2 regions of the Streptomyces sp. Edi2 genome follow, and region 1 is predicted to be linked to the other one. Evidence: predicted binding sites of a transcription regulator. Region 1 holds the regulator's gene; the other holds the start of a gene.
The links. The regulator HspR, encoded in region 1, represses chaperone genes until heat shock. The targets are predictions, from matches to a motif close to TTGAGNNNNNNNNNCTCAA.
Positions count from the first base shown of each region.

Region 2: lon (endopeptidase La) is a predicted target of HspR. The motif match lies at 3,304-3,322, and genes of this name have one in related genera.

Region 1 covers NZ_JBEJGX010000003.1:4,227,372-4,234,793, reverse strand. The annotation lists gene dnaK (molecular chaperone DnaK) at 68-1,924, shown strand; gene grpE (nucleotide exchange factor GrpE) at 1,921-2,571, shown strand; gene dnaJ (molecular chaperone DnaJ) at 2,617-3,789, shown strand; gene ABR737_RS21965 (heat shock protein transcriptional repressor HspR) at 3,791-4,243, shown strand; gene ABR737_RS21960 (hypothetical protein) at 4,397-4,801, opposite strand; gene ABR737_RS21955 (pyridoxamine 5'-phosphate oxidase family protein) at 5,266-5,670, opposite strand; gene ABR737_RS21950 (Uma2 family endonuclease) at 5,700-6,272, opposite strand; gene clpB (ATP-dependent chaperone ClpB) at 6,529-7,422, shown strand, end outside.
Region 2 covers NZ_JBEJGX010000003.1:6,148,237-6,155,658, reverse strand. The annotation lists gene ABR737_RS30595 (lysozyme) at 1-663, shown strand, start outside; gene lon (endopeptidase La) at 825-3,281, opposite strand; gene ABR737_RS30585 (pentapeptide repeat-containing protein) at 3,385-4,221, opposite strand; gene ABR737_RS30580 (YfbM family protein) at 4,420-4,935, shown strand; gene ABR737_RS30575 (hypothetical protein) at 5,069-5,638, shown strand; gene ABR737_RS30570 (rhomboid-like protein) at 5,632-6,495, opposite strand; gene ABR737_RS30565 (spermidine synthase family protein) at 6,739-7,422, shown strand, end outside.

The sequences.
Region 1 (7,422 bases):
GTTGACAGGTTTTCCTCGGTACTGCACTCTTGAGCCTGTTCCACTCAAGTCAGCTGGAGGAATTGAAATGGCACGTGCGGTCGGCATCGACCTGGGCACGACGAACTCCGTCGTCAGTGTTCTCGAAGGCGGTGAGCCCACCGTCATCACCAACGCCGAGGGCGCCAGGACCACGCCGTCCGTTGTCGCCTTCGCCAAGAACGGCGAGGTGCTGGTCGGCGAGGTCGCCAAGCGTCAGGCGGTCACCAACGTCGACAGGACCATCCGGTCGGTCAAGCGTCACATGGGCACCGACTGGAAGATCGACATCGACGGCAAGGGCTTCAACCCGCAGCAGATGAGCGCCTTCATCCTGCAGAAGCTCAAGCGCGACGCCGAGTCGTACCTCGGAGAGAAGGTCGTCGACGCGGTCATCACCGTTCCGGCCTACTTCAACGACTCCGAGCGCCAGGCCACCAAGGAGGCCGGTGAGATCGCGGGCCTCAACGTCCTGCGCATCGTCAACGAGCCCACCGCGGCGGCCCTGGCCTACGGCCTGGAGAAGGACGACCAGACCATTCTGGTCTTCGACCTCGGTGGCGGCACCTTCGACGTCTCGCTCCTGGAGATCGGCGACGGCGTCGTCGAGGTGAAGGCCACCAACGGTGACAACCACCTCGGTGGTGACGACTGGGACCAGCGCGTCGTCGACTACCTGGTCAAGCAGTTCCAGAACGGCCACGGCGTCGACCTGGCCAAGGACAAGATGGCGCTGCAGCGTCTGCGCGAGGCCGCCGAGAAGGCGAAGATCGAGCTGTCGTCCTCCACCGAGACGACGATCAACCTTCCCTACATCACCGCCTCCGCCGAGGGCCCGCTGCACCTGGACGAGAAGCTCACGCGCTCGCAGTTCCAGCAGCTCACCTCGGACCTCCTGGACCGCTGCAAGACGCCGTTCCACAACGTGATCAAGGACGCGGGTATCAACCTGTCCGAGATCGACCACGTGGTCCTGGTCGGCGGCTCCACCCGTATGCCCGCCGTCGCCGAGCTCGTCAAGGAGCTGACCGGCGGCAAGGACGCCAACAAGGGCGTCAACCCGGACGAGGTCGTCGCCATCGGCGCCACCCTCCAGGCCGGTGTGCTCAAGGGTGAGGTCAAGGACGTCCTCCTGCTGGACGTCACCCCGCTGTCCCTCGGTATCGAGACCAAGGGCGGCATCATGACCAAGCTCATCGAGCGCAACACCACGATCCCGACCAAGCGGTCCGAGATCTTCACGACGGCCGAGGACAACCAGCCGTCCGTGCAGATCCAGGTCTACCAGGGCGAGCGCGAGATCGCGGCGTACAACAAGAAGCTCGGGATGTTCGAGCTGACCGGTCTGCCGCCGGCGCCCCGTGGCGTCCCGCAGATCGAGGTCTCCTTCGACATCGACGCCAACGGCATCATGCACGTGACCGCGAAGGACCTGGGCACGGGCAAGGAGCAGAAGATGACCGTCACCGGCGGCTCCTCGCTGCCGAAGGACGAGGTCGACCGGATGCGCCAGGAGGCCGAGCAGTACGCGGACGAGGACACCAAGCGCCGCGAGGCCGCCGAGACCCGTAACCAGGCCGAACAGCTCGTCTACCAGACCGAGAAGTTCCTCAAGGACAACGAGGAGAAGGTCCCCGGCGAGGTCAAGACCGAGGTCGAGGAAGCCCTCACCGAGCTGAAGGAAAAGCTCAAGGGCGAGGACACCGCCGAGATCCGCACCGCCACCGAGAAGGTCGCGGCCGTCTCCCAGAAGCTGGGCCAGGCCATGTACGCCGACGCCCAGGGTGCGGCCGGTGCCGAGGGCGCCGCGGGTGCCGAGGGCGCCGAGCAGGCCAAGGCCGAGGACGACGTGGTGGACGCCGAGATCGTCGACGACGAGAAGCCCAAGAAGGACGGTGCCGCGTGACGGAGGAGACCCCGGGCTTCGACGAGAAGCCCGACGTCCCTTCCGACGCCGCTCCCGAAGACGCGGCGCAGGCCGAGTCCGCCGACAAGGCGGGCTCGGCCCCGGCCGGGGACGTAACGGACGTAGCGCTCCAGGCGCAGCTGGACCAGGTACGTACGGCGCTCAACGAGCGCACGGCGGACCTCCAGCGGCTCCAGGCGGAGTACCAGAACTACCGCCGTCGGGTGGAACGGGACCGGGTCACGGTCAAGGAGATCGCCGCGGCGAACCTCCTGTCCGAGCTCCTTCCCACCCTCGACGACATCGGCCGTGCCCGTGAGCACGGTGAACTGGTCGGCGGCTTCAAGTCGGTGGCCGAATCGATGGAGACCGTGGTCGCCAAGCTGGGTCTGCAGCAGTTCGGCAAGGAGGGCGAGCCCTTCGACCCGACGATCCACGAGGCACTGATGCATTCGTACGCACCGGATGTCACCGAGACGACGTGCGTGGCGATCCTGCAGCCCGGGTATCGCATCGGTGAACGAACGATCCGCCCCGCGCGGGTCGCCGTCGCCGAGCCGCAGCCGGGTGCCCAGGGCGCCAAGTCCGCCTCCGACGAGGACCCCAAGGCTTCGGACGAGGAGAGCGGTGGCCCGGACGAGGGCTGACGTGAGGACAGAGAGTAAATCCGTGCGGGAGGAGGGACGTCGGGGATGAGCACCAAGGACTTCGTCGAGAAGGACTACTACAAGGTCCTCGGCGTCCCGAAGGACGCCACCGAAGCGGAGATCAAGAAGGCGTACCGCAAGCTCGCCCGGGAGTTCCACCCGGACGCCAACAAGGGCGACGCCAAGGCCGAGGAGCGCTTCAAGGAGATCTCCGAGGCCCACGACGTCCTGGGCGACACCAAGCGCCGCAAGGAGTACGACGAAGCGCGCACGCTGTTCGGCAACGGCGGCTACCGGCCGGGTCCGGGCGGCGGCGGCTCCTTCAACTTCGACCTGGGTGACCTCTTCGGGGGCACGCCCGGTCAGGGGAGCGGGGGCGGCGGCTTCGGCGGCGGGCTCGGGGACGTCTTCGGCGGCCTGTTCAACCGCGGCGGCGCCGGTACGCGTACCCACGCGCGCCGCGGCCAGGACATCGAGTCCGAGGTGACGCTCAGCTTCACCGAGGCGGTCGACGGGGCCACGGTCCCGCTGCGGATGTCCAGTCAGGCGCCGTGCAAGGCGTGTTCGGGCACCGGCGACAAGAACGGTACGCCGCGGGTCTGTCCGACCTGTGTCGGCACCGGCCAGGTCAGCCGGGGCGCGGGCGGTGGCTTCTCGCTCACCGACCCGTGCGCCGACTGCAAGGGCCGGGGCCTGATCGCCCAGGACCCCTGCGAGGTCTGCAAGGGCAGCGGCCGGGCGACCAGTGCCCGCACGATGCAGGTCCGGATCCCCGCGGGCGTCTCCGACAGTCAGCGCATCCGGCTGCGCGGCAAGGGCGCTCCGGGCGAGCAGGGCGGCCCGGCCGGCGATCTGTATGTGGTCGTGCATGTCGACGCCCACCCGGTCTTCGGCCGCAAGGGCGACAACCTCACCGTCACGGTGCCGGTCACCTTCCCGGAGGCCGCGCTCGGTGGTGAGGTCAAGGTGCCGACGCTGGGCGGCCCGCCGGTGACACTGAAGCTGCCGGCCGGCACCCCCAACGGACGCACCATGCGTGCCCGGGGCAAGGGCGCGACCCGTAAGGACGGCACCCGGGGTGATCTGCTGGTCACCATAGAGGTGCTGGTCCCGAGCGACCTCAGCGGCAAGGCGAAGGAGTCGCTGGAGTCCTATCGCGAGGCGACCGCGGGCCCGGACCCGCGGGCAGAGCTGTTCCAGGCCGCGAAGGGAGCTTGAGATGGACAGCCGGGGCGGGCAGCGTCGTAACCCGTATGAACTGACCGAAGAGTCGCCGGTGTATGTCATCTCCGTCGCGGCTCAGCTCTCCGGACTGCATCCGCAGACCCTTCGGCAGTACGACCGGCTGGGACTGGTCTCGCCCGACCGCACGCCCGGGCGGGGCCGCCGCTATTCGGCCCGGGACATCGAACTGCTCCGTACGGTGCAGCAGTTGTCCCAGGACGAGGGCATCAACCTCGCCGGTATCAAGCGCATCATCGAGCTGGAGAACCAGGTCGCGGCCCTGCAGCAGCGGGTCGTCGAACTGCAGGGCGCCCTGGAGGGCGCGGCCAGCGCGATGCAGCAGCGGGAAGCGGCGGTGCACGCCTCCTACCGGCGGGATCTGGTGCCGTATCACGACGTGCAGCAGACCAGCGCGCTGGTGGTGTGGCGGCCCAAGCGGCCGGAGTGATCCGGCAGGCCGGGGCACGGGCACCCGGCGCATGAGGTGGCAAAGGGCCGGGGAAACCCGGCCCTTGTCGCGTTTTGCGCGCGGTGTGCGGTGTGTGGGGCGACGTGGTGTGCGGGGTGTCGTGGTGTGCCGCCCGCGTACGGCCGCGTCCGCTCAGCAGCCGCTGTACCCCGCCGTCGGCATCGACAGCCGGCGGTGCACATGCGACTTCATCGCCAGGGTGTAGACGGGCTCGTCGAGGTCGGTGGTCTCCAGGCGCACCCCGGCCTCGGCGCACCGTGCGGTGAACTCGGCGGTGCCGTCGATGGCGTTCTCCAGTGCCCGGCGGTTGGGCGCCACGAACACATCCACCAGGCCCGCTTCGACATCGCGCCACAGTGCGCCGTGATCGGCGCGCAGGTGGTGCAGGCTGAGCCGGCAGGTCAGGTGGTAGTCACGGGCTGCCGCCCACTGTGTGCACATGTCGTGCTGGCCGCGGTCGTCGACCAGGAACGGATCCTCGTCCAGCTCGGACAGCGGCATCAGGCAGGCGATCGCCGTCACTCGGACCGAGTTCATCGTGCCCTCCGGGGCGTGGCGACTGTGGGGGCGACGATACCCCCGCGGACGGCCCGTGGAGGAGGGGCTGTACCGGGCGGCGAAGCGTAACCGCAGGCGTGGCAGATCTTCCAGCCGTCCTGGCTGACGGCCAGTTGGCCGCCGCAGCGCGGGCAGAGCTCGGCGTACGGGTGCGGCCGGGTGGGGGACGGACGCCCGGGGGACGCACGGCCCGGAGCGGTCGTCACGATGCGCACTGCCGACGCCATGCGGCCTCCAGCTGCCGTCTTTTGCCTGGGGCAGGCCCGATGCCGTCCGTCATTGCACGGAGCTGTTCGGTTCCCGTCGCTCCTGAGTACCAGGTGGACGGCCGGCGGCGGAGCGGGAAGGTCCGTTTTCGGCCAGGGGCGGGTGTGCGGCAGGACGACGTGAACCCTGCAGGACAGGGGGCGGGCACCCGGCGGGAGAGGGCGGCGGGACGGCGCTCAGGCGCGCCCCATCGCCTTGGTCACCGCGATCTCGATCATGACGCGATCGGGGTTGGGTGTCGGCGTCCGGCCGTAGCGCTCGGCGTACCGGCGCACCGCGTCGGCCACCGACTCGGCGTCCGTACGCACCCGGGCGATGCCCTCCAGGGTCGCCCAGCGCCCCTTGTCGACCTGGCACACGGCGACGGTGGCGCCGTCCGCTCCGGCGGCGACGATGTTCTTGACCTTGGCGCTGTCCTTGCGGGTGATGATCCGCGCGATCCGCTGCCCGGCGTCGTAGGTGACGCCTACCGGGACGACGTGCGGCGTCCCGTCCGTACGCAGCGTGGTGAGCGTCGGCATCAGGTACTCGCCCCAGAAGGCGAGGTACTCCGGGCTGAGGGAGCTGAGGTCATGGGCCATGGGAGCAAGGGTAGGCCGGGGCCCGGGGGTCAGAGGAAGTCGGTGGTTTCCAGCTCGAAGGAGAAGGGGGCGGGGAGGGGGAGGGGTTTGCCGAAGGGGGCGATGTGGGTGGTGAGGTAGTCCTCGCCCTCCGGCTCGCTGAACAGGGTGACCGCCGACTTGTCGCGGTCGACCAGGAGATAGAGCGGAATGCCGGAGCGGGCGTAGCCGTGGCGCTTGGCGACGCGGTCCTTGTGGGGCTTGCTCGACGTCACCTCGACGACCATGGCAACGCCGTCGCTGGGCATCCAGGGAGGGGCGCCGCGGAACAGACGCAGCGCGCGTGGGGCGATGGTGGCGTCGGGGACCACATGGTCCGCGGGCTGGCCCGCCGCGTGGGAGAGGACGAGTCCTTTGTGTCCCGAAAACTGCATGGCCGTCGCTGACGATTGCATCACCTGTTCGAAGACGAGGCTCACGTAGTCCTCGTGGTCGCCATCCGGCGGCGATGTCACAGCGATCTCCCCCTCGATGAGCTCGGCCCGGAAACCCGTCGGGGTCTCCAGCGCCAGAAAGCCTTCCAGGAGGATGTCGTCCTGCGTGGGCATCGGCTCGTGTGCCATAGCCGTCATGCTGCACCTCCTTGTGGTCGAAGGCCAGCGTCGCCGGGCGCCGGGGGCGGGCGGGCGCGATCGGCCACGATTCCCTCGCACGAGTGAGCGAGAGTCGAGGTGGGCGGCTCCCGAAACAACCTTGAGTGCACTAGACTCAACTTATCGCACGTTGGTATGAGCAGGATTTCCCCGGGAGCCCGGCCCCCGACGGGGCCAGACTGGGCGAAGACGCTGTTGAGGACGAGTCGAGGAGGATCGCGAGGACGTGGACGCCGAGCTGACCAACAAGAGCCGGGAGGCGCTGAGCGCCGCCAATGAGCGGGCGGTCACCGCCGGGCATGCGGACATGACGTCCGCGCATCTCCTGCTCGCGCTGCTGGCCGGGCAGGACAACGAGAACATCATGGACCTGCTGTCCGCCGTCGAGGCGGACGCCGCCGTGCTGCGCAACGGCGCCGAGCGGCAGCTCGCCGGGCTGCCGAGCGTGCAGGGCTCGACGGTCGCGCCGCCGCAGCCGGACCGCGATCTGCTCTCCGCCATCGCCGACGCCACCCAGCGCGCCAAGGAGCTCGGTGACGCCTATGTCTCCACCGAGCACCTGCTCATCGGGATCGCCGCCAAGGGCGGGCGCACCGGTGAGCTGCTGGCCGACCAGGGCGCGAGCGCCAAGAAGCTGCTGGCCGCCTTCGAGGCGAGCCGGGGCGGGCAGCGGGTGACCAACGCCGACCCGGAGGGCACGTACAAGGCGCTGGAGAAGTTCGGCACGGACTTCACGGCGGCCGCCCGCGAGGGCAAGCTCGACCCGGTCATCGGCCGGGACCACGAGATCCGGCGCGTGGTGCAGGTGCTCTCCCGCCGTACCAAGAACAACCCCGTGCTGATCGGCGAGCCGGGCGTCGGCAAGACCGCCGTCGTCGAGGGGCTGGCGCAGCGGATCGTCAAGGGCGATGTGCCAGAGTCGCTGCGCAACAAGCGGCTGGTCGCGCTCGACCTGGGGGCGATGGTCGCGGGCGCCAAGTACCGCGGCGAGTTCGAGGAGCGGCTGAAGACCGTCCTGGCGGAGATCAAGTCCAGCGAGGGCCAGATCATCACCTTCATCGACGAGCTGCACACGGTCGTCGGCGCGGGCGCGGGCGGCGACTCCGCGATGGACGCCGGC
Region 2 (7,422 bases), 1.9 Mb from region 1:
ACCGCGGCCGGCACCGCACCGCCGGCGTCGCCGCTCGCGTCCGTCGAGGGTGTGGACGTCAGCAGCCACAACGGCAGCGTCGCCTGGTCGACGCTCTGGAACAGCGGCGTCCGCTTCGCCTATGTCAAGGCGACCGAGTCCACCAGCTACACCAACCCGTCGTTCGCGCAGCAGTACAACGGGTCCTACAACACCGGGATGATCCGGGGCGCGTACCACTTCGCCACACCCGACACCTCCAGCGGTGCCGCCCAGGCCACCTACTTCGTCAAGCACGGCGGCGGCTGGTCCAGGGACGGCAAGACGCTGCCCGGCGCGCTCGACATGGAGTACAACCCCTACGGCGCGACCTGTTACGGGCTGAGCGCGGCCGGCCTGGTGAACTGGATGAAGGACTGGTTCGCCACCTACAAGGCGCGTACCGGCCGGGACGCCGTCATCTACACCTCCACCAGCTGGTGGAAGCAGTGCACCGGCAACTCCGCCGCCTTCGGTGCCGTCAACCCCCTGTGGATACCGCGCTACGGCTCCTCGGCCGGCGAACTCCCGGCCGGCTGGGGCTTCCACACCATCTGGCAGTACACCTCGTCCGGCACCACGGTCGGTGACCACAACCGCTTCAACGGCGTGCTGGACCGGCTCAAGGCCCTCGCCAACGGCTGATGCACGGGCGTGCGGCCCCTCTCCACGCCCGGGCCGTACGCGCGAGCGGGCCCCTGCCGCACACCGGGTGCGACAGGGGCCCGTACCGCTTCCCGCCCGCGTCCGTCGGTCCGCGACCGTCATGACGTGTCCGTCAGGCCGGGTCCGTCAGACCGAGCCCCTCAGGCCGCGACCGATATCTCCGGGGCGGCCCCGTTCGCGGCCGGGGTCAGCGCCAGTTCCAGCACCTGGCGGACATCGGCGACCGGGTGGACCTCCAGGGAGTCCAGGATCTCGGCCGGTACGTCGTCCAGGTCCGGTTCATTGCGCCGGGGGATGATGACCGTGGTGATCCCGGCACGGTGCGCCGCCAGCAGCTTCTGCTTGACGCCGCCGATCGGCAGCACCCGCCCGGTCAGCGAGACCTCACCGGTCATCGCCACCTCCGGCCGGACCTGCCGGCCCGACAGCAGCGAGGCCAGCGCCGTCGTCATCGTCACGCCCGCGCTCGGCCCGTCCTTGGGGACGGCGCCCGCCGGTACGTGCAGATGCACACCGCGCTCCTTCAGGTCGGCGACCGGAAGCTCCAGTTCGGCGCCGTGCGAGCGCAGGAACGACAGCGCGATGTGCGCGGACTCCTTCATCACGTCACCGAGCTGGCCGGTCAGCTGGAGCCCGGAGGCGCCGGTCTCCGGATCGGCGAGCGAGGCCTCCACATAGAGGACATCGCCGCCGGCGCCGGTGACCGCGAGTCCGGTGACCACCCCGGGGACGGCGGTGCGCCGCTCGGCGGGGTCCTGCGCCGCCTCGGGGGTGTGGTGCGGCCGCCCGATCAGCGGGCGCAGCTGGTCGCTGCCGACCGTGAACGGCAGCTCCCGCTCCCCCAGTTCGTGCTGTGCGGTGACCTTCCGCAGCAGCCTGGCGACGGCACGCTCCAGATTCCGTACGCCCGCCTCGCGGGTGTACTCCCCCGCCAGCTTGCGCAGCGCGTCGTCCTCCAGGGTCACCTCGCCGGGCTCCAGACCGGCCCGCTCCAGCTGGCGCGGCAGCAGGTGGTCCCGGGCGATGACGACCTTCTCGTCCTCGGTGTAGCCGTCCAGGCGCACCAGCTCCATCCGGTCGAGCAGCGGCTCGGGGACGGCTTCGAGGACATTGGCGGTGGCCAGGAAGACCACATCGCTGAGGTCGAGTTCGACCTCCAGGTAGTGGTCACGGAAGGTGTGGTTCTGCGCCGGGTCCAGGACCTCCAGGAGGGCGGCGGCCGGGTCGCCCCGGAAGTCGGAGCCCACCTTGTCGATCTCGTCGAGCAGCACCACCGGGTTCATCGACCCGGCCTCCTTGACGGCCCGTACGATCCGGCCGGGCAGTGCGCCGACGTACGTACGGCGGTGGCCCCGGATCTCCGCCTCGTCCCGGACGCCGCCGAGCGCGACCCGGACGAACTTCCGGCCCATCGCCCGCGCGACGGACTCGCCGAGCGAGGTCTTGCCGACCCCGGGCGGCCCGACGAGCGCCAGCACGGCGCCGCCCGCCCGCCGCCCGCCGCCCTGGCCCGCATCGCCGCCCGAGGTCCCCTTCGACGGCCCGCCGGCCAGGCCGAGGCCCCGCTCGGCACGCCGCTTGCGGACGGCCAGGTATTCGGTGATCCGTTCCTTGACGTCCTCCAGGCCGAAGTGGTCGGCGTCCAGCACCTCCCTGGCGCCGGTGATGTCGTAGGCGTCCTCGGTGCGTGCGTTCCAGGGCAGTTCCAGGACGGTGTCCAGCCAGGTGCGGATCCAGGAGCCCTCGGGGCTCTGGTCGCTGGACCGCTCCAGCTTGTCGACCTCCTTGAGGGCGGCCTTGCGGACGTCCTCGGGCAGGTCGGCGGCCTCGACCCGGGCGCGGTAGTCGTCGCTCTCGTCCTCCGGATCGCCGTTCAGGTCGGCGAGTTCCTTGCGGACCGCCTCCAGCTGCCGCCGCAGCAGGAACTCCCGCTGCTGCTTGTCGACGCCTTCTTGGACGTCCTTGGCGATGGATTCGGCGACGTCCTGCTCGGCCAGATGCTCGCGCAGCGTCTCGGTGGCGAATTTCAGCCGGGCGACCGGATCGGTGGTCTCCAGCAGATGGACCTTCTGTTCGGTGGTCAGGAACGGCGAGTAGCCGGAGTTGTCGGCCAGCGTCGGGACGTCCTCGATCTGCTGGACGCGGTCGACGACCTGCCAGGCGCCGCGCTTGCGCAGCCAGCTGGTGGCCAGCGCCTTGTACTCCGTGACGAGTTCGCCGACCGCGCCGGGCAGGGGATCGGGGACCGTCTCCTCGACGGTCGTGCCCTCCACCCAGAGCGCGGCTCCGGGCCCGGTCGTGCCGGAACCGATCCGCACCCGGCCCAGGCCCCGGATCAGCGCGCCGGGATCGCCGTCGGAGAGCCGCCCGACCTGCTCGATCCGCCCGAGCGTGCCGATCCCGGCGTACGTCCCGTCGACGCGGGGAACGAGCAGCACCCGCGGTTTGTTACCCGGGGTGGCGGCGGCCTGCGCGGCCTCCACCGCTGCCCGTACGTCCGCGTCGGACAGGTCCAGGGGCACCACCATGCCGGGGAGCACGACCTCGTCATCGAGGGGCAGCACGGGCAGAGTGAGCGGTGTGGACGTCGAAGCCATGATCTCCCCTTCGGCAAACAAGTTGAGCTTTACCCACTCAATGCAGCCGGGCCGGGAGATGTTCCCCGCTGTGCGTTCGCTGTGAGCGATCGGGCGCGGCGCGCTACCAGTGGGCGGGACGGGACAAGCCCTGCGGCAGCTTGGCCGCCGCGTCGCCCTTGGCCGCGTTGAGCTGCGACTGGGTCAGGAAGAGGGCACCGGTGAGATCGGCACCGCTGAGGTCGGCGTCCCGCAGATCGGCGCCGATCAGGTCCGCCGTGCGCAGATCGGCGCCCTTGAGGTCGGCGGCGATGAGGTAGGCGCCCCGGAGGTTGGCGCCCCGGAGATGCGCCCCCTTGAGGCGGGCCCCCATGAGATCGGCCCCACGCCGCTCCTTCTTGCGGCCCGGCACCCCGGCCCGTACGAGTTCGCTGGTGCGCAGCAGCAGGGCGTTGACCTCGCCCCGGTGGGCCGGCACATCGAGCGCCGTGAGCTCCTGGGCGCCCGCGCGGGTGAGGCCTTCGGTTTTCTCCAGTGCGGCCCGCAGCTCGGCGTGCACCGGACGGGCCGCCGGCCGGGCCAGCGCCTCGGCCAGGTACCAGAGGAGTTCGTGCAGCTGCCGCATGACGGGGAAGACGTCGAACATCTGCCGGGCGGTCTCCGGGGCCTGCCGCCAGTCCCGTCCGCCGAAGGTGACCTGAGAGACCTTCTGCCCGGCACCGAAGCAGTCGAAGACGGTGCAGCCGGAGAAGCCGCGCCGGCGAAGGTCGGTGTGGATGCCGCAGCGGAAGTCCGTCTGCAGGTTCGGGCAGGGCCGGCCGGCGTCCTTGTCGATCGCGAAGTCCGCCGAGGCCGCGAACGGCAGCGCGACACAGCAGAGCCCGAAGCAGCTGCCGCAGTCGGACTGCAGGCCGAGGTCGGCGGTGTCCGGAATCGATGGCCCGTGGTCGGTCGATGGCATGCGGTCTGGGGACAAGGCGGGTGCACTCCTGCGGCCGGCAAGCGCCGCACGAGGCCGCGCTCGGAAGGAGCCGCCATTCTCCCAGGCGGCCGCGGCGCACCGCGCCCGGCCGGATGCGCTCGCCGCGGGAGGGCAACGGGAGAGCAACGGCCCCGTCGCCGACCGGCGTTGTCAGTGGTCGCCTCTAGCCTCGGGACCATGAGCATGATCGGACAGTACGCATGTGTCACCCCGGCCGAACTCGACCGCGCCCTGGGCGATCCCGAGTGGGCGCTGGAGCTGGTCGGCGAGTGGATGGAGGCGGAGGCAGAGGCAGAGGCGGACGGGTCTTCGCCGTCCGCGCCGGCGCGCTGCATGGACGTCGACAAGGCCTGGGACGCGCTCGGGTTCCTGCTGCGCCGGGCGGCCTTCCCGGTGGACATCGTCCATGGCGAGGCGGCCGTCCCGGATGCCGACGACTGGGGCTACGGCCCGCCCCGCTACCTCCCCCCCGAGCAGGTGCGGGCCGCCGCCGGGGCGCTGGCGGAGATATCCGGTGAGCGGCTGACGGACGGCGTCGGCCCGGAGGATCTGGCCGCGGCGGAGGTGTACCCGTCGATCGTCTGGGAGCGGGGCGAGTCCCTGGACTATGTGCGCGAGCATTACGAGCAGCTGCGGCCGTTCTTCCGCACGGCGGCGGACCAGGGGGACGGCATGCTCATGTGGCTGGGCTAGCGGTCCGGCCGGGACCGGAGACGGCCGGTGCAGGGCTCAGGCGGGGCCGGGCGTCGGCCGGGGCCGGGCGGACCGCGCGGAAAAGCCCGGCGTCTGCCTCCTCACACCCCGTCATGACTGCTACCTTCACCGCATGTTGCAGCGGATGTCCGGAATCTTCATCGGCGCATTCTTCGGCACGGTCTTCGTGGTCGCCAACGCACACGCCCCGCTGAATCCCGCGCTCGGTATCGCCCTGCGGGTGCTCGCGGTGCTCACCTTCGCCGGGCTGCTGACGCTTGCGCTGCGGGCCGGGCGCCTCGGACAGCCCGCCGACGGTGCCGGGAGTCCGCGGGCGGACTGGTTCCGGGGGCGGTTCGCGTTCGTCGTGGGGGCCGAGGTGGTGCTGCTGATCGGCGGCAATCTCGCGCTCCGGGCCGCGGGCGCCCCCGAGCCGACCGCCGTGGCCTGGACCGCGCTGATCGTCGGTCTGCACTTCGTCGCGCTGTCGGCGGTCTGGAAGCGGCGCAGCATCGCCGTCCCCGGCGTCGCCCTGACCGCGCTCGGAGTGACCGGGCTGGTCATGGCGGCGACCTCGGCCGTGGCCTGGGTGCCCTTCGTCAGCGGCGTGCTGTCCGGCGTGGCGCTGCTGGGCGGCTGCGCCTACGCCATCACCCATACCTACCGCGCGGCCGTGAGCCCGCGGCCGGAGGGCGCTCAGTAGGTCCGCACGCCCCGCAGCGCCTGATGCCCCAGGCCGCCCAGGAGCGGCGCGGGCCGGGCGTGCCGGGTGCGCCAGCGGCGCACCAGCGGCCAGCTCACCACCCCCAGGGTGAGCGAGAGCAGATGCCCCCAGTCGGTCATCGGGTCGAGGCCGGCGAGCAGATCGGTCACTGCCACGTATCCGACGCCGGCCAGCACGGGCCAGCGCAACCAGGCGGGCAACAGGCCCGCGAGGGCTCCGATGCTGGTCATCACGCCGAAGCTGATGCCGTAGTCGAGGCGGTGCAGCGAGCTCTCCGGCAGCCGGCCGGCGGCGACCGAGAAGGCGACGGGCAGCTCGGTGGCGAGGGTGGCCAGCGCATGGCCGCCGAAGAAGACGGCGGCGGTGCGCAGCCCGCCGATCCGCCGCTCCAGCGCCGTCAGGACGAAGAGGAAGCCGATGGCGTACGCGGAGGTCATCCCGCCCGCGATCCACAGGGCGCTGGCGACGAGCACCAGCAGCGGGGCCTGTGCCAGGTGGACGACGTCCGTACTGGAGCCCTGGAGCAGGTCGGAGACCAGCGCCGGGTCGGCGTACTCGGCGAAGAGCGAGGTGGCCACGAGGAGAAGGGCGTAACCGAAGGTGAAAGGGGTGCCGGCGGGAGTGGGCAGCAGCCGCCACGGCCCTCGTCGCGGGGGCGCCGGCAGAGCCGCCTGCTCCGCCGTCACGAGGGCCGGCCGGGAGGGGCGCTGCCGGGGGATGCCCGGCAGCAGGTCCGGGGGGACGGCCGGCGCCGCGCCCGGCCCGTTGCCCGTCCCCGGTATGACGGACGGCGCGCGATCGGCCCGTGCTCTCGCGGCGGTTCCCAGCCAGCTCACTTGTCCGAGGCCCCTTCCGTCCCTGGCGGATCCGGTCAGCCACGCCCGTGCCCCCCGGCCGTGGTTTCCCTGCCTTGTCCTACGTCGCGGACCAGCCTGCATGCTCAACCCATGAAGAAGCTGTGTGAGTGATATCCCTCACATAAGGCAACTGTCCACGGGGGCGTCGCGTCCGTGCCGCCGACGGCGGAACCCTGCCCGTGACGTTGGACCGGCGCGGCCCGTATTCGCCACCATGGCGCCATGGCTCCCGTTACTCCGACGCAGGCAACGACCGGCCTCCCCGAGGCCCCGCGCACCCTCGACCGCCGCGAGGGCCCGTACGGTGAAGTGGTGCTGCGACAGCGGGGCGGACCCCCCGCAGGAACCGGAGTTGAGACCTCCGACGCCCCCGCCGCACCCACGGTCTACGAGATCATCGCCAACGGCTGCTTCCTGATGGACACCTCCGACGGCCGGTCGGAGCGGCTGCTGATCGACGCCGCCCTGGCCGCGCTGCCGGCCGACCGCGTACGGCCCTCCGTGCTGATCGGCGGCCTCGGTGTCGGGTTTTCGCTGGCCAGAGCGGCCGAAGTGCCGCGCTGGGGCCGGATCGTCGTCGTCGAACGCGAGGAAGCGGTCATCGACTGGCACCGCACGGGCCCGCTCTCGGCGGTCTCGGCACAGGCGCTGGCCGACCCGCGCAGCGAGATCCTGCACACCGACCTGGTCGCCCACCTGCGGGCCCCAGCGGGCCAAGACACCTACGACGCCCTGTGTTTGGACATCGACAACGGTCCCGACTGGACCGTCACCGAGGACAACAACAGCCTCTACTCCCCCGGCGGACTCGCCGCCTGCCGGGACCGCCTGACCCCCGGCGGGGTGCTCGCCGTCTGGTCCGCGCAGCCCTCGCCGGCCTTCGAGGAAGCCTTGCGAAATGCCGGA